3 regions of the Lentibacillus cibarius genome follow, and region 2 is predicted to be linked to each of the others. Evidence: riboswitches for the same ligand, from Rfam matches in the RefSeq annotation. Region 2 holds a riboswitch; each other region holds the start of a gene.

Region 1 (7,850 bases), 770 kb from region 2:
CATTATCATTCATTGCTTACTTGCCTGAAAATATTTGGTCCGGTTTTACGGTGTTGCCGATACAGATATTCAACTGGACCGGAAGACCACAGGAAGAATTCCATTTGGTTGCATCGGCGGGCATTATTGTTTTGCTGATCATATTACTTCTGATGAATTCCATTGCTGTTGTTATACGAAATAAATTTTCAAAACGCTACTAATTAGGAGGTTTTTATCATGAATGCAGCAACAGATCGTAAACAAGTACCAATCATCAATACGCATAATCCGATTAAAGAAGAAACGAAAACGATTTACGCGGTGAATAACTTTAATTTATGGTATGGCGAAAGTCAGGCACTTTATGAAGTGAATATGGCTATCCCCATGAATAAAGTGACAGCGATTATTGGACCGTCCGGCTGCGGGAAATCGACATTTATCAAAGCTTTAAACCGAATGGTTGAGTTGGTACCGTCTGTTAAAATGACCGGAACCATTAAATATAATGACAAAGATATTTTTAATTCAAAGTATAAAGTGGAAGATTTGAGAACACGTGTCGGTATGGTATTTCAAAATCCAAACCCTTTTCCAAAATCGATTTACGAAAATGTTGTCTACGGCCCAAAGACACATGGTATTAAGCGAAAGAAAACCCTTGATGAGATTGCTGAAAAAAGTCTTAAAGAAGCAGCTTTATGGGATGAAGTGAAGGATCGGCTGCATGCGAATGCGTTCGGATTGTCAGGCGGTCAACAGCAACGTCTTTGCATTGCCAGATGTCTTGCCATTGAACCTGATGTCATTTTGATGGATGAACCGACATCAGCATTAGACCCTATATCCACCACAAAGATTGAAGAACTTGTACAAAAGCTCAAGAAGGATTACAGTATCGCTATTGTCACGCATAACATGCAGCAGGCTGCGAGAATTTCAGATAAAACAGCATTTTTCTTGAATGGGGAGGTCATCGAATACAACAACACAGATGAACTCTTCTCAAATCCTGAAGACAAGCGTACTGAAGACTATATTACCGGCCGCTTCGGTTAAATATTAAGGAGGAGATTTAATGGTTGCCCGCGAGCAGTTTGAAACGGATTTAAAAACATTAAAGGAAGATATCATATCATTGTCAAACACCTCAGTGAAAGCTTTGATTCAAGCAGTTGACGCACTGTATAATCAGGATCTGGCATTAGCAAAAAATGTTATTGATGAAGACAAGACAATCGACAAACAAGAACTTGCCATCAACGACCAAACGATTTTACTGATTGCAAAACAGCAGCCGGTGGCAACGGACTTACGCCGGCTAGTAATCGCTTTGCAGATAACAACGGATATTGAACGGATGGCTGATAATGCGAAAAACATAGCCAAATCAACAATTCATTTAGGGGAAGATCATCGTCTGACGGTTCATCCAAAAATAAAAGAAATGCTGGATATGGCAGTTGAAATGAACAACACTGCGATGAAAGCTTTCGAATATGAGGATATCTCGATAGCCGGTAAGCTGTCAAAAATGGATGATAACGTGGACCGATTATATGAGTTGATTATCAAGGACATTTTAAACGAAACGGCCACAAACCAGGAGAAAATCCAGTATATGATGCAAATGGCTTTCAGTGCCCGTTACATTGAACGATTCGCTGACCATATCACGAATATCGGTGAAAACATTTTATATCTCGTAAAAGGCAAAACGTATAAATTAAACTAATTTATTGAATCCCGACAAATGAAAAAATTTATATTGTCCTTTATCAATACAGGTTAATTTATTACCAATTGCCACTTGCTAATAAACCAATTGTGCACAAAGTCATTCTTTCATTATACGATGGAACCATACCTACTATAAAGGGTGTGTAATATGAGTCAAAAAGTACTGATAGTGGACGATGAAGAGTCAATAGTAACTCTATTAAATTACAATGTTGAACGAGCAGGATTTGCGACCGAAGTTGCGTATACGGGAACAAGTGGATTAGAAAAAGCAACCAGTATCCCTTTTGATTTAATAATACTTGATTTAATGCTTCCCGGAATAGAAGGAACGGAAGTATGCAAGCAGTTAAGACAAAGAAAAATTGATACACCAATTCTTATGCTTACAGCTAAAGGTGATGAGCTTGACAAAGTGCTGGGACTGGAATTAGGTGCAGATGATTACTTGACCAAGCCGTTTAGTCCAAAGGAAGTGGTTGCCAGAGTAAAGGCAATCCTGAGAAGAACAACTAAAAAAGAGGTTATCAATGAAACGCCTATACGTATTGCAGACTTAACTGTTTTTCCGGAGCAGTATGAAGCAACGATTAATGGAGAAACTTTACAATTTACAAAGAAGGAATTTGAATTACTTTCATATTTAGCTAAACATAGAGGCAAAGTTTTGTCGAGAGAGCAATTGTTAAATGCTGTATGGGGTTATGACATTGCGGAAGACACGAGGGTTGTCGATGTTCATGTCAGTCACTTAAGGGGTAAGATTGAACCTGATTTAAAACACCCTGTTTATATCAAAACGATCCGTGGGCTTGGATATAAGATGGAGAGGCCCTATTAAGGTGGCTCACATTATAAGTTTTTTAAACCACTCATTATAATTGCCAGGCCTATGGGTGGTTACTTTTTATAGTTTGACAGTAGACAGTACGTCTATCATTTATGTTCCAAAAGAAACCATCAAAAACAGTGTTTCGAATACTGTTATCGTCATCGGTGTCGGCCTTCACAAAAAACGTGTAAAGGAGTGTGAGCCATCGTTTGCCTTTACTTTGACATAGACCCCATCAAACTGCTTCCGGTATACGTTACATAAGCTCCAAGGTTAGAGAGCCCCCCATCTTTCCGAAGAAAGAAAGTCCACTGAATCAATTGATACGGTAGCAGCAGCACTTTTAGCATGCCGCATTGTTGGTCAGTACGGCAATTTCGTTAATATGTGCGAGAACTTTCCCGCCAAAAATCGTATTCGGCAGTACAAGCCTTGTCTGCACTGTTTCGATGCTGCTGATTGGTGTTTTTTTCCATTTTTAATTGCATTAGAGTACTGGTCGAATATAAATTCGCGCCCTCCATCTCCCGTAGGACAAATATTCTTCCTTACGGCAGGTCTCCTGTTTTTGCATTATCAACGGCTCTTTATTTTTTCTCATTCTTTTAAACAGTGATTTACAATTGATTGGGTGTTTTTAAGAAATACAATTATATTGTACAGATGTTTTTGCATCTAGCGGAACTTGGTGCGAAGGCCTAATTGCAGAACTAATCACTAATGTTTTTCCATCTTTTTATTTGTCATTTCTTCACCTTTTTTATTATTACACCCTATCACATAAACATTGTCTGAAACAGTAATTCCAATTATAATTACTCTTTCGAGAAGATTCTCAGGTTTCTATACTAATACCAGCATCCTACCTCTTCAACCAGTACGGCCATTTTATAAATTTATTATGTTAATCCTAAATGTTCACGGAAGGTATGACCTTCATATCTCTTTCTGAAAATGCCTCTTTTTTGCATTTCAGGAACAATTAGTTCAACAAAGTCTTCTAAACTACCGGGTAATGTAGGAGGCATAAGATTAAATCCGTCAGCCACACCAGCTTCAAACCAGACTTCCATCTGATCCACTATTTCGTCGGGTGTACCTATCAGCGTATGGTGACCACCGCCTGCATTAAGATATCCTAATAATTCTCTTACTGTAGGTTGTGTATCATTAATAATTTGTAGTATCGTTTCGTAACGTCCAACTGGACCAGTAAACTCTTCTACTGGTGGTAATTGGGGTACTTCTTTATCAATATCCCAATTAGAACAGTCTTGTTGAATAAAGAAACTCAGCCGTTTTAAAGCTGTTTCAATAGGTAATTGCTCATCTAATGCTGCTTTTTTGGCTAAAGCTTCTTCATGAGTATGACCTACATAAGTTACTAGGCCTGGAAATACTTTAATATGTCTATTGTTGCCTTCGCTTTGTTTAACTTGTTCATCTAATTTTTTACGAAATTTTTTGCTTGCTTTAAGTTCCACGACACTGCATAGACTGCATCGGCATATTTTACGGCTAATGCAATACCTTGTTTAGATGCCCCTGCTTGCATTGATACTGGTTTGCCTTGCGGACTTTTTGGCGTGGTGGATGGGCCATACACTTTAAAATAGGTACCATCGTGATTAAATGGCTGAATATTTGACGGATTTATCAATTTTCTTTCTTCTCGATTATGCAGAAACTCATTACTGTCCCAAGAAAAAAATAACTTTTTCATTAAAGCAGCGAATTCATCTGCCTTCTCATAGCGTTTGTCATGAGAAGGTAGTTCTTCCATACTATGATTCAATGCTTCTAAATCAGTCATTGACGTAACGAGATTCCAGCCAACACGTCCTTTTGTAATATGGTCCAAACTTAATAGCTGTCGTGAAGCTGTGAAAGGATTAGAAAAAGTACTTGAAATTGTTGAAACTAATCCTACATAACTTGTCACTTGAGAAATCGCCGTTAAATTGACTACTGGATCAAACCAAAATGCTGGCATATCACTAGAATCTTTAGCTTGAAATGATTGATTATCAGCAAAGAATACTGCATCAAAGAAACCTTCTTCTGCTAACTGCGCTAAGGACTGATAATAAGAAATGTCTCCAATTCGTTCAACGCTTGAATCAGGCATTAACCAAGCAGCTTGATGGTGTCCGCAACCATACAGCAAAACACCTAAGTGCAGTTGTTTTTCTTTAGTTTTTGTTATTTATTTACACCTCAAAACACATCATTATTAATGTCTTGTATACTCCTTTTTTGAAGGATTATCTATTGTAATTTAAGCTATTAGTTCATTGTCAAACCGCCATCTACTGTGAAATTTTGACCTGTAATACCGCTCGCATTTTCCGAAGATAAATAAGCGACCATATTGGCTACATCTTGAGGTGTGGTCACCTTCTTCAATGGTGATGATTGAGCAATTAAATCAAATACTTCTGGTGTTGTAGCAGCACTGGCGTTAGTCGTTTTTAATAATCCACCTGAAACTACATTCGCTTTTATACCATATAGTCCTAATTCAGAAGCGATATTACGTGTAAAACCTATTAATCCAGCTTTAGCCGTTGTATATTCGTGGTAGGGTACAACGGGATTTTGATATAAATTAGTACCTATACTTATAATACTTCCATTTTGCCGTTCAATAAATTGAGGTATGACGCTTTGAACTACATTAAATGCTGCTTTTAAAGTACCATCGAGTTGTTTTTGATAATCATCCCAAGTGAGTTCTGCGAAGGGTTTCTGTTTGTTTGGATCAAATTCGAAGTCTACTAATGCGTTGTTGACTACAACATCTATTTGATCAAAATATTCCGTTGCTTTTTTTATCAGGTTATCTACTTCTTTACGCTTTGTTACATCAGCCTGAATTGCAATAGCATTCTCTTCACCAATCTCAGAAACGAGTTTCTCAGCAGCATCTTTACTTTTATAATAATTGATAACCACTTGAAACCCTTGGTGTGCCAATGTTTTTACAATAGTGGCGCCTAAACCTCTACTACTACCTGTTACTAATACTGTTCTAGTCATCATAACAACTCCTAAATTTTTATTTTTTTATGAAACTTAAATAAAAAATACGCAACCTCCCCATAGGAAAGTTGCGTAAAACCAAATAACTACATATTAAGAATAAGGCCCAATCGCTCTATTAAGTATGTATTAGAGTTTACACTTTCCTACGCTAGTTTCAACTAGTTCAGGTTCAAAGGGTTTGAGGTAATACTCATCTCAGTTAAATAACACCCCTAGTGCATATATTAAGTTATATTCAATGTTATAGTTTTAAGAAATTTATGTCAAGGAAATATGGCTAGTTCCGCTTTTCAGGTTCCTTTTCTTATCATTCATTCTTATGGAAATCACTCATTAATTGATACACACGTGATAGTTGAACGCGATCGCGAACAACCTTAGCTACAAATCAAAACCTTCCTGCTTTTTTTGAGCATAAGGGGTTCGGTTTAAAAGTGAATCCAATCCTTTTTTACGCCTTATATCATTCAGAACGTTCTCCCGAAATGAGTCATTATGGAAGATGCCATGAAAGTAGGTGCCGATAATGTTCCTGTTTTCAGTTATGGTTCCTTCTGTTCGATCTGATAGCTGGATAAAAGGACTGATCCCAGCTTCAAAATGAGGTTCCCCCATATGTATCTCATACCCCGTAACAGAAATGGTTTTCTCTCCATAACGGACAAGTCCTTCCGACTGAACCGTTGTCCTTTCTTTAGTCATCTTGGTTTGCATCGGAATCAGTCCTAATCCTGCAACCTTCCCATGTGATGACTCCACCTCATATGTATCTATAATGCTCGTGCCTAACATTTGATAACCTCCACAGATTCCAACAATCGTCGTATTCTTTTCTGCTAAAGCACGTATTCGATCAGCTAGACCGGTTCGGTGTAAAAATTGCATATCCGCTAACGTGTTTTTGCTTCCAGGTAAAACAAGTAAATCTGGTTCTGCTAATTCATCGGCCGAATGGACAAAGCGAACGTGACAATCGGTTTCTTCAAAAAAGGGATTCATATCGGTAAAGTTGGTGATCAGCGGATGACGGATAACAGCAATATCAATCACTTTGGATGTATCCTTATGAGAAGAATAGCTGTCTAACACAACTGAATCCTCCGCCTCCATGACAAAGTTATCGATATGTGGAATCACCCCGAGAACGGGGATATTGGTATATTCTTCAAACCACGTTAATCCAGGCTGTAATAACGATACATCTCCTCTAAATTTATTAATGATACCCCGACTACCCGTTTACGATCTTCTGGTTGGAGGAGCTGCAAGGTTCCTACTAAACTGGCAAAAACCCCACCTTTTTCAATGTTTCCGACCAAAATAACTGGTGTTTTTGCGATTTGTGCTACCCGCATATTGACAAGCTCTCTATCATTTAAATTGATTTCAGCGGGACTACCTGCGCCTTCAATCACAATTCGATCATAACTGGCAGACAATCTATGGTAAGATTCTTTTATTAACCGTAACCCTTGTTGGAAAAAATCTTGCCGATATTCGCCTGCCTGCATATTTTTAAATGGCTTGCCATGTACAACAATTTGGGATTGGCAGGCCCCTGTTGGCTTGATTAGTATTGGATTTATATCTGTTGTGGCAATGACACCTGCTGCATCTGCTTGTACACCTTGGGAACGCCCAATCTCTTTTCCATCAGCTGTAACATAAGCATTCAATGCCATATTTTGAGACTTAAATGGAGCTGTGTTAAAACCATCCTGCGTAAATATACGGCAGAAGGCAGTTGCAATAGCACTTTTTCCGGCATCTGAATGGGTACCCTGAATCATTAAAGGAACGGCTTTTTCCATTGACGCTACACCCACTTTAACACTTTCACTTAACCCTTAAAGCTCAATCCCTTTCACTGCTGGGATACCTCTATCATAGTAATGCTTTTCCACATCAACCACGGAAACAAGGTCGGCGATATCTTTAATTTCTTGTTTGGCATTTCTTCCGGTAATAACGAGGTGGACATGTTCTGGTTTATTTTTTATTAAGTCCTTTACTTCCTCTAATGGCAACACATCATCAATCGGAAATTTGTCAATCGCTAACGCATTGTTTAATTCGTCTAGGACAACAAGGTCATATTCTCCACTCATCACTATCTCCTTTGCTTTTGGCCATGCTTTTCTTAATGCTTCTCGATGTTCTTCTGGGGTTTTGGTCCATGTAAATCCAATGCCAAGCTGCTCTATCTCGACACCTAACTTTTCTAAGGTAATTTGCTCCCCATAGGCACGTC
Region 2 (7,850 bases):
CTTTTGTACTGTTAGTGGTACTGTGGTCCGTGTTGTGGTCCATATTGTCCTTCACATTGTGGACCAGGCTATCTTTGGTCGTGTGGGCTGCACGTTGGTTCGTATTGTGGTTCATATTATCTTCGTTCATTTGGTGTGCTGCTTGGTTCTCGATAGGTTCGTTGACGGGCTGTTCCAATGAGTCATGAGTAAAATGTGCTGATTGCTCTGCTTGGGACGGCTGCGTCTGCCATTGGGTTTCAGAAGCAGGGATTGTGTCTTGTTTCGCATCCGTTTCTACGTCCATGAAACTATTAACTTGGCACATTGGTTTAATTTGTGAAATCATTTGATAGACAGCGGCCTGCCTTCCGCTCCGTGATGTTACGCGGATGTAGCCTTTTTCTTGCAGCTCATCGCGTGCGCGTTTAAACGACGAGCCTTTGATACCGGATTTTAACTCAATAATGGAAACAGGAACGGAGAACGTTTTTTGCCATCCGGATAGATTATTGAAATGCATTAATGTGTTCCAAAGTGCGACAGCCGATCCGGACAGTGGATTGAAAATTATTTGCTGGTAAAAAGCGTTTAATTCTTTTAAGTAGTTCATATGAATGCTCCTTTATATTTTTACGTATGTGTTAAATGTCCTTATCATCCAGCGACAACATGTGACGAAAATGCGGGTCCTTTAATTTCTTCTTCACTTGCCGCCCCCAATTTTTCACCGCGTCAACAGTTGTGTTTTCCTGTTCGGCGATTGTTTTATAGGACATTTCTTGGATAATAGCGTAATAGACCCATTTCCATTGCTTGTCCGTCAGTTGGGACTGAAGATTTTTCCAAAGATTGGAATCAGCCAGCTGGAGTTGGTGATTGGCCGCTATGGGACGGGCGCCCTCCGTGCCTCGGTGGTAATTGCCGTCAGTGTATTGTGTGTGTTGCTCGTGAACGGTTTGCTGAAGAATCTCATGTTGTCTGGTATCATGCCGCATACGATCAATCAGACGGTTTCGGATGATATAGTTGAAGTACGTTGCCATGGGCCCCTTGTCCGGTTGATACGTTTCAAACGCATTCCAAAGTGCGACTAACCCCTCCTGAAAAAAGTCATGATGCGGGTCACGGATGTTCATTTTGTGAATCTGATAATGAATTCGCCGCTCGTTTTGCTGAAAAATCTCCTCAAATGTCAGTTTTTTGTCCATGTGATTACTCCTTTATGATTTTGGATAGAACGCTTCTACTCCTATAATCGAAAAAAGAAGTCAAAAAGTGTCATGGTAATGAAAAAAGTTTTGTCTTTTTTGTGACATTTTGTGTTGAGATGGGTCTGAAAAGGAGAGAGGGGACCATTACTTAGTCGTTCAGTTTTGGGAGTACAATTTTATTATAAAGTCGTATAAATAACCGTAAAAAAAATCGTAAAGTATTTGTAGGTGCTTTCACATGGCACAAATGTAGCGATCATATAAAATAGTTTCAATAGACGTCGCATTCATTTATAATAAAAGGCACCTTGAACCATTGTTTCTTAGACAGTCACTTTAAAAAGGAGAGATACACATGAGCAACAAAATTAAATTGGGAGTCGTCGGTTATGGTAATCTGGGAAAAGGCGCAGTAAAAGCCATTAAAGCAACTGAAGACCTGGAATTAGTTGCCGTTTTCACCAGAAGGGATCCGGAAGCATTGAAACTTGATGATCCTGATGCTAAAGCTGTACATATTGATAACGCAGGCAATTACCAAAATGACATTGATGTAATGCTGCTTTGTGGTGGATCGGCAACAGATTTACCCGAACAAACCCCATACTTTGCAAGCATGTTTAACACAGTGGACAGTTATGATACGCATGCAAAAATTCCCGAGTTTTATCAAATGGTCAATGAAGTTGCAACAAAACATCATACAACTGCTATTATCTCAACAGGCTGGGATCCGGGCTTGTTCTCTCTAAACCGCGTAATGGCTGATGCGATTTTACCTAACGGAGAAAACTATTCATTTTGGGGAAAAGGACTCAGCCAGGGACACTCTGATGCGGTAAGAAGAGTTAACGGTGTGAAAAATGGTGTCCAATATACCATTCCATCCGAGGAAGCAATTGAACAAGTACGCAGCGGTGCCAACCCGGAATTAACCAAATCGGGGAAACATCGCCGTGTTTGCTATGTTGTCGCTGAAAAGGATGCGGACAAAGCAGCAATCGAAAATGAAATCAAAACCATGCCGAACTATTTCGCCGATTATGACACAGAAGTGAATTTTATTTCCGAGGAAGAATTGGAACGTGACCATTCTAAGGCACCACACGGTGGCTTTGTGATTCGAAGTGGCAATACAGGAGAAGCTAACAAACAAATTTACGAGTTCTCGCTCACATTAGACAGCAACCCTGAATTTACGTCCAGTGTGTTAGTCGCATATGCAAGAGCTGCCCATCGAATGAGCCAGGAAAATCAATTTGGTGCCAAAACAGTTTATGATGTCGCACCAGCTTATATTTCACCACGATCAGCAGAGGCGTTAAGAAGGGATTATTTATAAGGAGTAATTGCAGCTGCACAGGGCTGACTCAAACAGCCATTCAGTTTTAGCAAAGAGAATATAAAATAACAAATTTATTGCGATGCAAATCACAAGTGGTTTAGCATCCTTTTTTTATTGTTATGACAATCTTAAGTTTCATTTGCATAATGAAATAACATACCAACTGCCATACTTATCTGCTAAATCCTTGTTATTTTCAATGTTATTTAATGCGAAAATTATAGTATTCTAGGTGAAAAGAGATGATTAATGTGACTGCATTGTTGAACGCATGGGACTGTAAAACGTACAAAAGTTTCCAGGGGAACAGAAGAAGTAAGAGGTAATCTGTGACAGGAACTCTAAAAAAGCAATCACAAGTGAAGTTCGACAGTAAAAAATTGATTAGAAGTTTTTTTAAAATAGATACCGAAGAAAATATTAAGATGATTTCTATAACAAGTATTTTAAATTACTTTTTTGTACTCTTAAATTGAACCACGGAGAGCGTAAAATAGTTTGTGTAAATGAATATACCTAAACGATGGTCATAGAAAAAGGAAGACCTTTTCCTGTAGAATAGAGTTAGCACACAAAACCCACAGGAGGTCTTCCCTATGAGTCATCTTACTACAGATTTGCTAGAAGGACTAGCCCAAAAGCAGGATATTGAAGAAATTTTTCGCCATCACTTGGAAACAGCCATCAATCAGCTTTTAAAACACGAATTAACGGCTTTCCTGGACTATGAGCCTTATGAGCAGGCCGGCGTTAACTCCGGTAATTCCCGTAACGGGTTCTATGACCGAACGTTCAAAACGGAATACGGCAGCCTTGAGCTGCATATTCCCAGAGACCGCAACGGTTCCTTTCAGCAACAAACGCTGGCGCCTTATAAACGTTCTAACGACACGCTGGAACAATTTGTAATCCATTTGTACGAAAAGGGCATAACGACGGATGAAATTGCTGATTTGATCGAAAAAATGTATGGTCAACATTATTCCAAACAGACCGTTTCAAATCTGACACAGCTTGTGTCAGAAGATGTTCAGGCATTCCATGAGCGAACCCTGGAGCGACGTTATGTGTGCATTTATCTGGATGCCACCCAGATCCCGATTCGTCGTCAAAGCGTTGAAAAAGAATCGGTCTATATTGCCATTGGCATTGCAGAAGATGGCGGCAAAGAAGTACTGGACTTTACCATTGCCCCAACGGAATCCGCCAATGTGTGGGAGGAGTTGGTACAGCACTTATCTGAACGCGGTGTTGAACATGTCCTTCTCTTTATTTCGGACGGCTTGAACGGCATGACAGATGCCTTGCATCGTGTCTACCCAAAAGCCAAACATCAGGTGTGCTGTGTCCATGTTTCCCGCAATATCGCTAACAAAGTTCGTGTGAAAGATCGTGCGGCTATTCTGGATGATTTCAAGGCTATTTACGAAGCTGAGGACCGCCAGCAAGCTCTTAGTGCCCTGGACCAATTTCAAAATAAATGGCACAAAACGTATCCTCGCGCTGTCGACGCAGTGATGAGACAGGATCGCTTATTAACGTTCTATGATTTCCCGGTATCCATCCGTTCCAGTATTTATACCACAAATCTCATCGAAGGATTTAACAAGGAAATCAAACGCTACGTCAAACGCAAAGAACAATTTCCCAACGAGGATGCCCTGGAACGTTTTCTGGTAACCCAATTTTTGGATTACAACCATAAATTCGGTATGCGGTGCCACAAAGGATTTGGAAAGGCGAAGCCCGAACTACTGCAGATGTTTGAAGCGCTGGAAAATCAGGCTTAACACCGCCATCCTTGACCCTGCTTGCGGTCGTGGTGGTGTGTACATGGCGGCTGGGCAAAATAAAGCCCTCAAGGGGCTCCATCCGCACACCGAGCGTACCACGACCGATCTCTTCTACGTTCTCGCTGGCCGGGTCCCTGAACCCAACACAGCGAATCACGAAGAAGAGGCGCAGGGTCAAGGACAAGCAGCTGCCGCTGTGGCTTAGAGCAGCCACCTAATCTTGAAACTTTGAAAAACAATGGCTAACCTTCTACAGGAATAGGGTCATTTACACAAAATTATTGACGCCCCCGAACCACGTAGACCATTACTTAGTTGACTTTCTCACTTAAGATTGGTAAGATGATTTTGAAAATAATAAATGTTTCCGCTAGGGGTGCCCTTTTAGAAGGGCTGAGATTAAAGTGATACTTTAGAACCCTTACAACCTGATCTGGTTCATACCAGCGGAGGGAAGTGGTATCGTCGCTTGTCTATGTTTATGAAAAATGGTTTCTTTCCATAAATGGACGTAAGCAGCGAACCTTCCCCTCCTCAATCTGTCGGAAACAGTAAAAGAGGAGGATTTTTTAATGAAATTTTCAGAAACACTGCGAGAGGCAACGAAACAAAGCTGGGAGATGAGTCTGCATCATCCGTTTGTTACGGGAATTGCAAATGGTGATTTGCCACTGGAGACGTTTAAGTATTATATTCTCCAGGACATTTACTATTTGAAGCATTACGGGAAAGTGCATGCGATGGCAGCCGCGCAGGCAAGGGATTTCGAGACGACGGCGTTACTTGCGGATAAAGCGAAGATGACGGCACAGGCTGAATTGACGGTTCATGAGGAACATGCACGCGTTCTGAACATTACGAAGGAGGATATGGCGCAGTTTAAACCAGCCCCGACGGCATACGGGTATACATCTCACTTGTACCGGGCTGCTCTCTCAGGCAGCCTCGGGCAGACGATTGCTGCGGTACTTCCTTGTTATTGGCTGTATGCGGACATTGGCCAGGTTTATCAGAACGCGGTACCGCAGGAAGAAATCTATCAAAATTGGATTCAAATGTATGCAAGCGAATGGTTTCAAACTTCGACCCAGGAAATGATTGATCTGCTGGATGCACTGGCGGAAGAGGCCAGTGAACAGGAAAGAGAAGCCATGAAAGAACAATTTGTTATTGCCAAAGAATACGAGCTTGCATTCTGGGAAATGTCCTATACGAAAGAAACGTGGCTTTCCAGCAGAATGGCCGTGCGACAATAAGTATACGTGGCATAGCGATGTGCCGCTATACCAACGTGAAACAATCCCCATCTGTACAGGTGGGGATTTGTTATGGTTAAAGTATATAATGTTTTGTCCTGGAAATGATGAGAATGATCGGGAGAAGGAGGATATACCATGTGCCACTTACCGGAGCCATTACACTTATCATTTTATCACCAGCCGACCCTCCAACTGGCGCAGTCACTGCTAGGAAAATTGCTGCTGAAGGAAACAAAGGAGGGGGTTGCCGGCGGTTTGATTGTGGAAACGGAAGGCTACATTGGGCCTGGTGATCGTGCAGCCCATAGTTTTAATCACCGTCGCACGAAACGAACGGAAATCATGTTCGGTGAGGCTGGTTATACATATACGTATTCGATGCATACGCACTGTCTCTTTAATGTTGTGAGCGGCCAGATTGACGCGCCGGAAGCTGTATTGATTCGCGGTGTGGAGCCGTATATTGGCCAGGAATTAATGGAACCACGGCGGCCCAAAGCGAAAAAGAAAAAAGAATGGACGAATGGCCCCGGCAAATTAACGAAAGCGCTCGGCATCACGATGGATGATTATGGACATGCACTTAATCAGCGTCCGCTGTGGATTGCTCCGGGGAGAAGTGTGGATGTTTCAGAAATTGCTGCTGGTCCACGGATCGGGATTGGAAACGCCGGGGAGGCAAAAGACTATCCATGGCGCTTTTGGATCCGCGACAATGCGTTTGTTTCCAGATGAAGAAACGCAAGCGTCCTCGAAGGCTAAAAACGTCACGTCCTTGAAAAAGAAAACCACTTTTGAATGGGAAGATGTGTCGATGATTCCCCGTAAAGCGTTGATAATTGCAGCTAAAGCGTTGATGTTGCGCCGTGAAGCGTTGATAATTGCAGCTAAAGCGTCGATGTTGCGCCGTGAACCGTTGATATCCGTTGCTAAAGCGTTGATGTTTGCCGCACACCGGTTGATATCTGCTTTTGAAATTGCGATACGCCTTCAGTACCGGCAGGCTAAAACCGCGACATCCTGTGCGGGCGCCTGCACTAGCGCGTCGAAGCTGGACATGGCTGATTTGGAACCTCAGCTGTCCACAGCAACCAAATCTACCATTATCTAGATAGTAAAAAAGCGAACAGTGTGGGTGCTGTTCGCTTCGTGTGGCTGCCTCCCTGGGACTAGAAGATCGTCTCCGAGGTCCTATTCAGCGGTGATAAATGCATCTTCAACGCCTGCTTTTTTGACTTCCTCTAGTCGTGCTTTGGCGTTATCTCGTACGAAGAAGGCACCGGCCTGTATGCGGTACCAACGCTTGCCGGAAATGGTAACTGCCGCGACAAATGACTCGATTCCTTTTGACCGAAGATGGGCTGTCCGATTTTCTGCATTTTCTTTTGATTGAAAGGAACCGGCAATTACTTTATAAAGTGTTCCAGCGCTTGCTTTACGCTCGAGGTTGAATGCTTTTGCTAATCCATTCACGTGTCCCTGTGCAACGGTTTGCCGCCAGGAAGCATCCTTCATCAGGTCAGCATCATGATCATTGTCGATAAACCCATTTTCCGTTAAAAGCGCTGGCATCATCGTTTCTCGCAGTACATGAAAGTTTGCCTTTTTCTGCCCACGGTTGCTAAGCTGATTCACCTTTGTTATTTCGTTGTGCATGATACCCTGATAATGTGCTGTTGTCGAGGAATCAGACAAGCTCGAGTGAATATAGTCCTCATATCCTTGCGCGGCCCCATTATAGGAATTGCAGTGAATGGACAAATAATAGTCCGCACCCCAAGCATTGGCTTCGTTTGTTCGCTCACTTAAGCTTTTGCTGCTGTCATCAGTCCGGCTCATGCGGACATAGACGTCATTGTAATCATTGGTTAAAAGATGACGGATGCGTTGCGCTATATCCAGCGTCATATCTTTTTCTTGCATGCCGTTTCCTTGTGCTCCCGGATCGGCACCACCATGCCCCGGATCTACATAAAATTTCACTACGAAAACCCTCCTCTCTGTTTACAGACCTGTTCAATCATATTGTATTAAAAGGAAGCGACGAACAATTGGACAAATGATTGGATTTGGCTAAATTAAGTCAAACGATGAGAATGACGACAGCATGCCTTAGGTTGAGGAAACTCTATTGCGAGATCGCGCTTCCTATAACTATAATCGGATGTCGGTGAGAAAAGGTGTGATGCGGATTTAACAATACCTGCCAACGTTTATTTAACCTGTCGAATTGTAGACTATTTTGGCAGGAGAGGTTATA
Region 3 (7,850 bases), 3.0 Mb from region 2:
GCTGTAGACGAGGTACAAACAGGTCTCGGTCGAACGGGTTCTTTATTCGCCTATGAGGATTACGGGTTTGAACCGGATATACTCACAACAGCCAAAGGTTTGGGATCCGGCTTTCCGATCGGGTCCATGCTTGCAAAAACAAATGTTGCTAAAGCTTTCGGCCCTGGAAGTCATGCAAGTACATTTGGCGGCAATCCGCTGGCAACGACTGCTGGTGTGGCAACTATGAAACAGCTGACGTCACCGTCCCTTTTGGAAAATGTAAACAGACAAAGTGACATTCTTTTCAGTAAACTGACAGAACTAAAAGAGGCGTATCCGCAAATCAAAACAATTAGAGGAAAAGGGCTGTTGGTCGGTATAGAATTAACCGATGGGGCCGGGGAAATAGTGAAAGAAGCGATCAATCAAAAACTCTTAATTTTAACAGCTGGGGCCAACGTCCTTCGCATATTGCCTCCACTTACCGTAACAACAACGGAATTGGATAAATTTATTGATAAACTGCAACAAGTACTTGAAGCCGTCTATGGCTCATATAGTAAATAGGATGAAAACGATACGTTGTACCAACACACAGATGGGAGGTAAAGCATGAATAACGTATCAAAGGTTCTTGTAATTGGCTCCGGCCCAATTGTAATCGGTCAGGCTGCAGAATTTGATTATGCAGGTGCGCAGGCTTGTTTAGCGCTTAAGGAAGAGGGTATTGAAGTTGTCCTGTTAAACAACAACCCTGCAACAATTATGACTGACAAAGCCGTAGCAGATTCCATTTATATGGAACCGATGACAGTGGCAACGATAGAAAAGATTTTTAGTGAAGAACAACCTGACGGAATGATAGGCACCCTTGGCGGCCAAACAGGATTGAACCTGACCATGGAAGTGTATCAGTCAGGACTACTGGAAAAGCATGGTGTGAAGCTTTTGGGATCATCTGTTGAATCGATTCAGCAAGGAGAAGACCGTGAAAAGTTTCGTGCGCTCATGCATGACCTCTTAGAACCGGTACCGGAATCTTATACAGTTACGTCAGTAGAAAAAGCCATTGAGTATGCGGATATCATTGGCTATCCGGTTATTGTCCGGCCTGCTTATACATTGGGTGGTTCAGGTGGTGGCTTTGCCAGTGATGAACATGCACTAAGAGAAGTAGCTTCCAACGGTCTACAGTCAAGTTCCATTCATCAGATTTTAGTTGAAAAAAGCATTAAGGGCTGGAAAGAAGTTGAGTTTGAAGTTATTCGGGATAAAAGTGATACGTGTGTCATTGTTTGCGGTATGGAAAACGTTGACCCTGTTGGTGTACATACGGGTGATTCTGTTGTTACGGCACCAGTTCAAACACTGTCACAAACACAGAATAAGCTGTTGTGTGATGCAGCCGTAAAAATTATCCGTAATTTAGGGATTGTAGGGGCTTGTAACATACAATTTGCCATGTCACCATCAACAAATGATTATTATGTAATTGAGGTAAATCCGCGTGTTAGCCGATCTTCCGCGTTAGCTTCCAAAGCAACCGGCTGTCCGATTGCTTTGCTAGCGACGAAATGTGCACTTAATAGTCATTTGAAAGATTATTTTCCTGTCCAGGATAAAGCTGTCTATATGCCTGAAATTGACTATACGGTCGTGAAAATACCGCGCTTTTCTTTCGATAAATTTCCTGAAGTAAACCGGACATTGGGTACCCAAATGAAGGCAACAGGGGAAACGATGGCAATTGACCGTTCATTTGCTGCAGCTTTAAACAAGGCCATTCGTTCATTAGATTGTAACATGTACAGCTTCCGGCATTCTATGGTAGGTGATTTGGAAGAAACAGCGTTGTTTGAACACATGCAAGCACCAACTGACCTAAGACTATTCGCAGTTGCTGAGGCACTTCGCCGAGGAAAAACAATACAAGAACTCGAAGAAATGACAGCAATCAGCACGTTCTTTCTGGAGAATATTAATCACATTGTGGAAATGGAGGAACAGCTGACAACCATGTCTCTGCAATCTATTTCACAAGAAATGATGATACAAGCGAAAGAACTGCAAATCAGTGATACAGCGTTGGCTGCATGTTTACAGACAACTGAAAGTGCAATTAGAGAAAAACGAAACAGTATGGGACTAACCCCTGCGTATCAAACGGTTATAACTGAAAATCATTTACCATACTACTATTCCACATGGCAAGGAGACCTTTATACGAAATCACAGCCTAACGAGAAGGATAAAGTGCTTATTATAGGCTCGGGACCAATTCGCATCGGGCAAGGAATGGAGTTTGATTATAGTTGTGTCCATGCCGCGTATGCTTTAAAAAAGGCGGGGTATACAACCGTGATAATCAATAATAATCCGGAAACGGTAAGTACAGATAGTTCTGTGGCGGACCACCTCTATTTTGAACCATTAACAGCTGAAGATGTTTTATCCGTTATTCAATATGAGAATATATCCGGTGCGCTGATTCAATTTGGCGGCCAAACAGCACTTGATCTTGCCGAAGAATTAGCAGAAGCAGGTGTATATATTTATGGAACACCGATTGATACCGTAAATCAGTTGGAAGATCGCAATCTATTTTACAAAATACTACACCAATTGAACATTCCGCATATTCAGGGAGAAATGGCTTATCGTATGGATGATATAAAGTTGCGTGCTGAAAAAATTGGGTACCCTGTGCTTGTAAGGCCTTCCTATGTTATTGGTGGGGAGTTAATGCAGATTATTTACCATGAACATGCCTTGGATTCCTACCTCCAAGAAATAAAACAGCTGAATGAACGAAGCTGGCCGATTTTGATTGATAAATATATTCAAGGCCTTGAGGTGGAATTGGACTGTGTCAGTGACGGGCAAAACATTATGGTCCCTGCTATAATGGAGCACATTGAACGGGCAGGAGTACATTCCGGCGATAGTATTGCTGTTATGCCTCCTGTTCATTTAACCGTAAGGCAACAGGAAAAATTGCTGGATTACACAAAAGCCATTTGCCAAAAAACAAACATTGTCGGTATGATAAATATTCAATTTGTTGTCAGTGATGATACCGTTTATGTGTTAGAAGTAAATCCACGTGCTTCCAGAACAGTTCCAATGGTCAGCAAACTTACGGATACAGCTATGGTCGATAATGCTGTCCATGTACAACTTGGTATGATGCTTGGAAAGGATGTATTGCCTGAAACACTTGGATACTATGCAGTAAAAGCACCAGTCTTTTCTTCGGCTCAGATGGAAGGGATGGATCCATTATTAGGTCCTGTTATGAAATCAACAGGGGAAATACTTGGACTAGATACAAGCTATGAAAAAGCGCTTGCTAAAGCAACGGGTATACCTTCCCTTACACTGGAGACAAACCCATCGAAAACCGGTCTTTTCTGTTCTATTGCTGACAGAGAAAAAATCTTAGCCGCCCCATTGCTGGAAAAACTGGCTGCGCGATTTCATTTATTGGCAACACCCGGAACAAGTTCTTATCTGCGAGCATGCGGAATCGAAAACGAAACGGTGGCTAACAGCCCGGAAGCGTTGCACACGCTATTTCACGAACGGTCACTTGCAGGTGCGGTGATTATTCCATCAGGTGTACAGCAGAAAAAAAGTGGCGATGTGGCCAGAAAATTGGCAACGAACAACCAAGTAGCGTTATTTACCTGTATCGACACATTAAAAACAGTAATGGAATGTTGGCAAGCTGATGATGATTTTTCTGTTGCCACTTTACAACAGTACTATAAAAAACGCCTTACAAGTGTTTCCGTGTAAAAAAGCGTAGTTAGAGACCGCCCACCTTTTGCTATACTTTTTTAACGATTAGTTACGTTGAACTATGAGGACAAAATATTTAATTGACATTTTAAAATCTTCGTGATAAATTTAATTCATAACTTAATAATTTTGCGATTTCCACTAGGGGTGCCTTTCTAAAAGGCTGAGATCAAAGTGCTTGACTTTGGGACTCTTTGAACTTGACACGGTTAATACCGGCGCAGGGAAGTGGTGGGACGAGGTCGTTTATCTATTAAATTACCGAGCTAACCACTTTCCGGATTGATACAGGAAAGTGGTTTTTTGTGTTTAGCTGAACGTCCGAAAGGGAGGGGTTGCGATTAAAGAGCTTCATGTGATTTCGACCGGGCAACAGACTAGAGCGCAATTTGTGTCGATTATAAAGGATATACATCCATATATAGACTTCGTTCATCTCCGCGAACCTTCGTGGACAGATAATGAAATGATAGAAGCAATTGATTTACTTATTGAAGAAGGTGTTCCCCGTAACAAACTCGTTGTGAACACTCGTGTTAATGTAGCACACGTGATGAAAACATATGGAATTCAGCTTACCAATGAAAGCATGGACGTAACGGAGGTAAAAAAATTCTATCGTCACTTGCGCGTTGGCTGTTCGGTTCATTCAGTTAAGGAAGCTATTGATGCCGCCGGTCATGGTGCAGATTATCTCATTTATGGGCATATCTTTGAAACCGGTTCAAAACCAGGAATAGCACCTAGAGGGGTGAAACAACTGGAGGAAGTTACCCATAACACAACGGCACCCGTTATTGCCATTGGCGGAATAACGCCCGAAAATGCTCAACTTGTTTTGCAAAGTGGTGCCAGTGGTATTGCGGTTTTGTCAGGAATTTTGCTGGCGCGAGATCCACTGAAAGCTGTGAAGAAATATCAAGAATGTCTAGCAGGGGGAATAAAATGAAACAGCATTATGACGCAATTATCGTTGGCGGGGGAGTGATGGGAAGTTCCATTGCATATCAACTAAGTAAACGAAACATGCAAGTGCTGATCATTGAAAAAGATGGGATGGCGAAAAAGGCCTCCAGCGCGGCAGCAGGAATGTTAGGTGCGCAGTCAGAACTGGAAGGTGATCATCAGCTTTTTCCATTGGCCCAACAAAGCAGGGCGATGTTTCCGGTGGTAGCTGAGGAACTAAAATCCCTCTCCGGCATAGATATCGAACTCAAACAAACCGGTATTTTAAAAGTGGCCCAAACAGAAGATGAACTTACCCATTTAAAATCTGTTGCAGCACTACAGCGATCGATGGGGCAAGAGGCGGAATGGTTATCGGCAGAAAAAATAAGGATGAAAGAACCGGAACTTTCTGCTGCTGCCTTAGGTGGTTTCTATATACCGAATGACGGACAGGTTTCTGCGCCGCTATTGTCTAAAGCTTTTGCTCAATCGGCCGCTGTTTTAGGTACAGATATGCTGGAATATACGAAAGTCGACAGTTTTATACGGAAAGATAATCGTATTATTGGGGTCAAAACTACTGCCGGTACCTATTATGCCGAGGAAATAGTTGTTGCAGGTGGAGCATGGAGCAGCCACATCCTCCAAAAAGCCGGTGAATCACTAGATGTTTATCCTGTGAAAGGGGAATGTTTTGCAGTTCAGCATGATCAGCAAATGATATCCTCTAGTATCTTTCTGACAAATGGTTACATTGTACCAAAGTCTGGAGGAAGGTTGATCATTGGCGCCACACAAAAGCCCGGTGATTTCGATCAAACTGTACATTTGCATGGCTTGTCAGGCCTGATAGCAAATGCTACAAACATGATTCCGGCGTTGAAGGAGGCCAAATGGGAAAATGCTTGGGCAGGTATCCGACCGCAAACAGGTGACGACTTACCTTACATTGGTAGGTGCCCTCATGTAAATGGCTTATCTGTTGCAGCCGGCCATTTTCGGAATGGGATTCTGCTTAGTCCGATTACAGGTATACTTGTAGCTGACTTATTAGAAGGCAAACCAGTTGATGATACGTTTGCGATTGACCGTAAGCTTTTGGAGGAGGTGAACTCGTGAAGCTAAACGTAAATGGCAATGAGATACATGTGCCGGAAACAGTGAAAACGATTGAAGATGTCAAGCTGCATTTGAATATCACGAATCCCGGTGTCATTGTGGAACATAATGGCGATATCTTAGAAAAATCTACTCACGTTGATAAGCAAATAACAGACGGTGACAAAATTGAGTTCGTACAATTTGTAGGAGGCGGTTGAGATGTTAACTATTGGAGATAAACAATTTCATTCAAGACTATTTTTAGGTACAGGAAAATATCCGGATTTCGATACACAAAAAGAGGCAGTGGATGTCTCGGAAACAGAAGTACTGACTTTTTCGGTACGACGGATGAACATTTTTGAGCCATCACAGCCAAACTTTTTGGAGAAACTTGACGTGGAAAAGTACAGCCTGCTTCCAAATACAGCGGGAGCGAAAACGGCTGAGGAAGCTGTTCGTACGGCAAAGCTGGCGAAAGCGTCCGGTCTTTGTGACATGATTAAAGTGGAAGTAATCGGCTGTGACAAGACGTTGCTTCCCGATCCTGTTGAAACATTAAAAGCAACAGAAGAACTGGTAAAGGAAGGGTTTACAGTCTTGCCATACACGTCGGATGATGTTGTGCTCGCCCAACGGCTTGCCGATGCCGGTGCACACGCGATTATGCCCGGTGCATCACCGATTGGCTCTGGTCAAGGTATTATTAATCCTCTTAATTTAAGCTTAATTATTGAGCAAGCAACTGTTCCTATTATTGTTGATGCCGGAATAGGTTCCCCTAATGATGTAACGGCGGCAATGGAGCTCGGTGCTGACGGTATATTGTTGAACACAGCGGTTTCTGCTGCAGCACACCCTGTTAAAATGGCTGAAGCGATGAAGCTGGCTGTTCGAGCGGGACGGCTTGGCTATGAGGCAGGGCGTATTCCGAAAAAACGATACGCAACTGCCAGCAGTCCAATGGAAGGAATCAGTGTATAATGCAGGAACGCTATTCCAGACAGATGTTATTTTCCGGCATTGGCGAGGAAGGTCAAGCACTGCTGCAAAATAAGCACGTATTAGTTATTGGTGCGGGGGCGCTCGGTACCGGAAATGCGGAAATATTGGTCCGGTCCGGCGTTGGCACTATTACTATAGCAGATCGTGATTATGTCGAATGGAGCAACCTGCAACGCCAGCAATTATACACCGAGGAAGACGCCAGAAATCATATGCCTAAAGCAATTGCTGCAAAAAAACGGTTGGAAACAATCAATTCCGACGTGAAAATTAACGCACACATTGTTGATATTACACCTTTAGAAATGGAACAATTTGTTCATGGGATCGATTTAATCATCGATGCTACTGACAATTTTGACATTCGTATGATTATGAATGATATATCGCAGAAATATGCAATTCCATGGATTTACGGTTCAATTGTTGCCAGTTACGGCGTCAGTTTTACCGTTATTCCGGGAACATCACCATGCCTGCATTGTCTGATGGAAGATGTTCCTATTGGTGGCATGACCTGTGATACGGGAGGGGTGATTTCTCCGGTTGTACAGTTAGTCGTTGCCCATCAAACGGCTGAAGCACTTAAGATATTAACAGAAAACTGGGAATACGTACGCCGTGAATTAATTTCCTTTGATCTATGGACAAACCAGCACGCATCAATCAACGTTTCTAAAGTAAAAAAGGCAGCATGTTCATCATGCGGATCCGAGGCGACTTATCCATTCTTGACGTATGACAATAAAATGAAGACTGCAGTCCTTTGCGGCCGGGATACCGTGCAAATTCGGCCGGCAGCAAACGAACAAAGGGATTTGGAGACTGTTGCCGCATCCTTATCCAAACTTGGCAAAGTAGAACAGAATGACTTTTTATTGCAATTTAAGACCGGTGAGAATCGCATGGTGATGTTTAAGGATGGTCGTGTACTTGTGCATGGGACAAATGATGAAGTAAAGGCAAAATCACTCTATCACAAATATCTCGCCTAGAGACGTGTGGAACGAATA

What was found. Region 2 has a riboswitch for thiamine pyrophosphate ahead of tenA (thiaminase II). Riboswitches for the same ligand answer to the same signal wherever they lie in the genome.
Region 1: linked by a shared signal. The riboswitch ahead of FFL34_RS11555 (3-oxoacyl-ACP reductase) and the one ahead of tenA (thiaminase II) in region 2 are both predicted to bind thiamine pyrophosphate.
Region 3: linked by a shared signal. The riboswitch ahead of FFL34_RS00425 (thiamine phosphate synthase) and the one ahead of tenA (thiaminase II) in region 2 are both predicted to bind thiamine pyrophosphate.

The regions. Positions count from the first base shown of each region.
Region 1 covers NZ_VCIA01000001.1:2,345,290-2,353,139, reverse strand. Annotated here, with positions in the region: gene pstA (phosphate ABC transporter permease PstA) at 1-203, shown strand, start outside; gene pstB (phosphate ABC transporter ATP-binding protein PstB) at 220-1,041, shown strand; gene phoU (phosphate signaling complex protein PhoU) at 1,061-1,717, shown strand; gene FFL34_RS11570 (response regulator transcription factor) at 1,871-2,563, shown strand; partial or broken gene FFL34_RS11560 (LLM class flavin-dependent oxidoreductase) at 3,454-4,760, opposite strand; gene FFL34_RS11555 (3-oxoacyl-ACP reductase) at 4,841-5,593, opposite strand; TPP riboswitch at 5,723-5,823, opposite strand; partial or broken gene FFL34_RS11550 (cobyric acid synthase) at 5,981-7,389, opposite strand; gene cobO (cob(I)yrinic acid a,c-diamide adenosyltransferase) at 7,447-7,850, opposite strand, start outside.
Region 2 covers NZ_VCIA01000001.1:3,114,877-3,122,726, forward strand. Annotated here, with positions in the region: gene FFL34_RS15240 (DnaD domain-containing protein) at 1-592, opposite strand, end outside; gene FFL34_RS15245 (sigma-70 family RNA polymerase sigma factor) at 624-1,190, opposite strand; gene FFL34_RS15250 (diaminopimelate dehydrogenase) at 1,549-2,535, shown strand; gene FFL34_RS15255 (IS256 family transposase) at 3,135-4,328, shown strand; TPP riboswitch at 4,694-4,803, shown strand; gene tenA (thiaminase II) at 4,904-5,587, shown strand; gene FFL34_RS15265 (DNA-3-methyladenine glycosylase) at 5,726-6,325, shown strand; gene FFL34_RS15270 (hypothetical protein) at 6,306-6,701, shown strand; gene FFL34_RS15275 (N-acetylmuramoyl-L-alanine amidase) at 6,782-7,573, opposite strand.
Region 3 covers NZ_VCIA01000001.1:74,507-82,356, reverse strand. Annotated here, with positions in the region: gene FFL34_RS00435 (acetylornithine transaminase) at 1-549, shown strand, start outside; gene carB (carbamoyl-phosphate synthase (glutamine-hydrolyzing) large subunit) at 595-3,780, shown strand; TPP riboswitch at 3,917-4,027, shown strand; gene FFL34_RS00425 (thiamine phosphate synthase) at 4,139-4,732, shown strand; gene thiO (glycine oxidase ThiO) at 4,729-5,850, shown strand; gene thiS (sulfur carrier protein ThiS) at 5,847-6,050, shown strand; gene FFL34_RS00410 (thiazole synthase) at 6,052-6,816, shown strand; gene FFL34_RS00405 (thiazole biosynthesis adenylyltransferase ThiF) at 6,816-7,832, shown strand.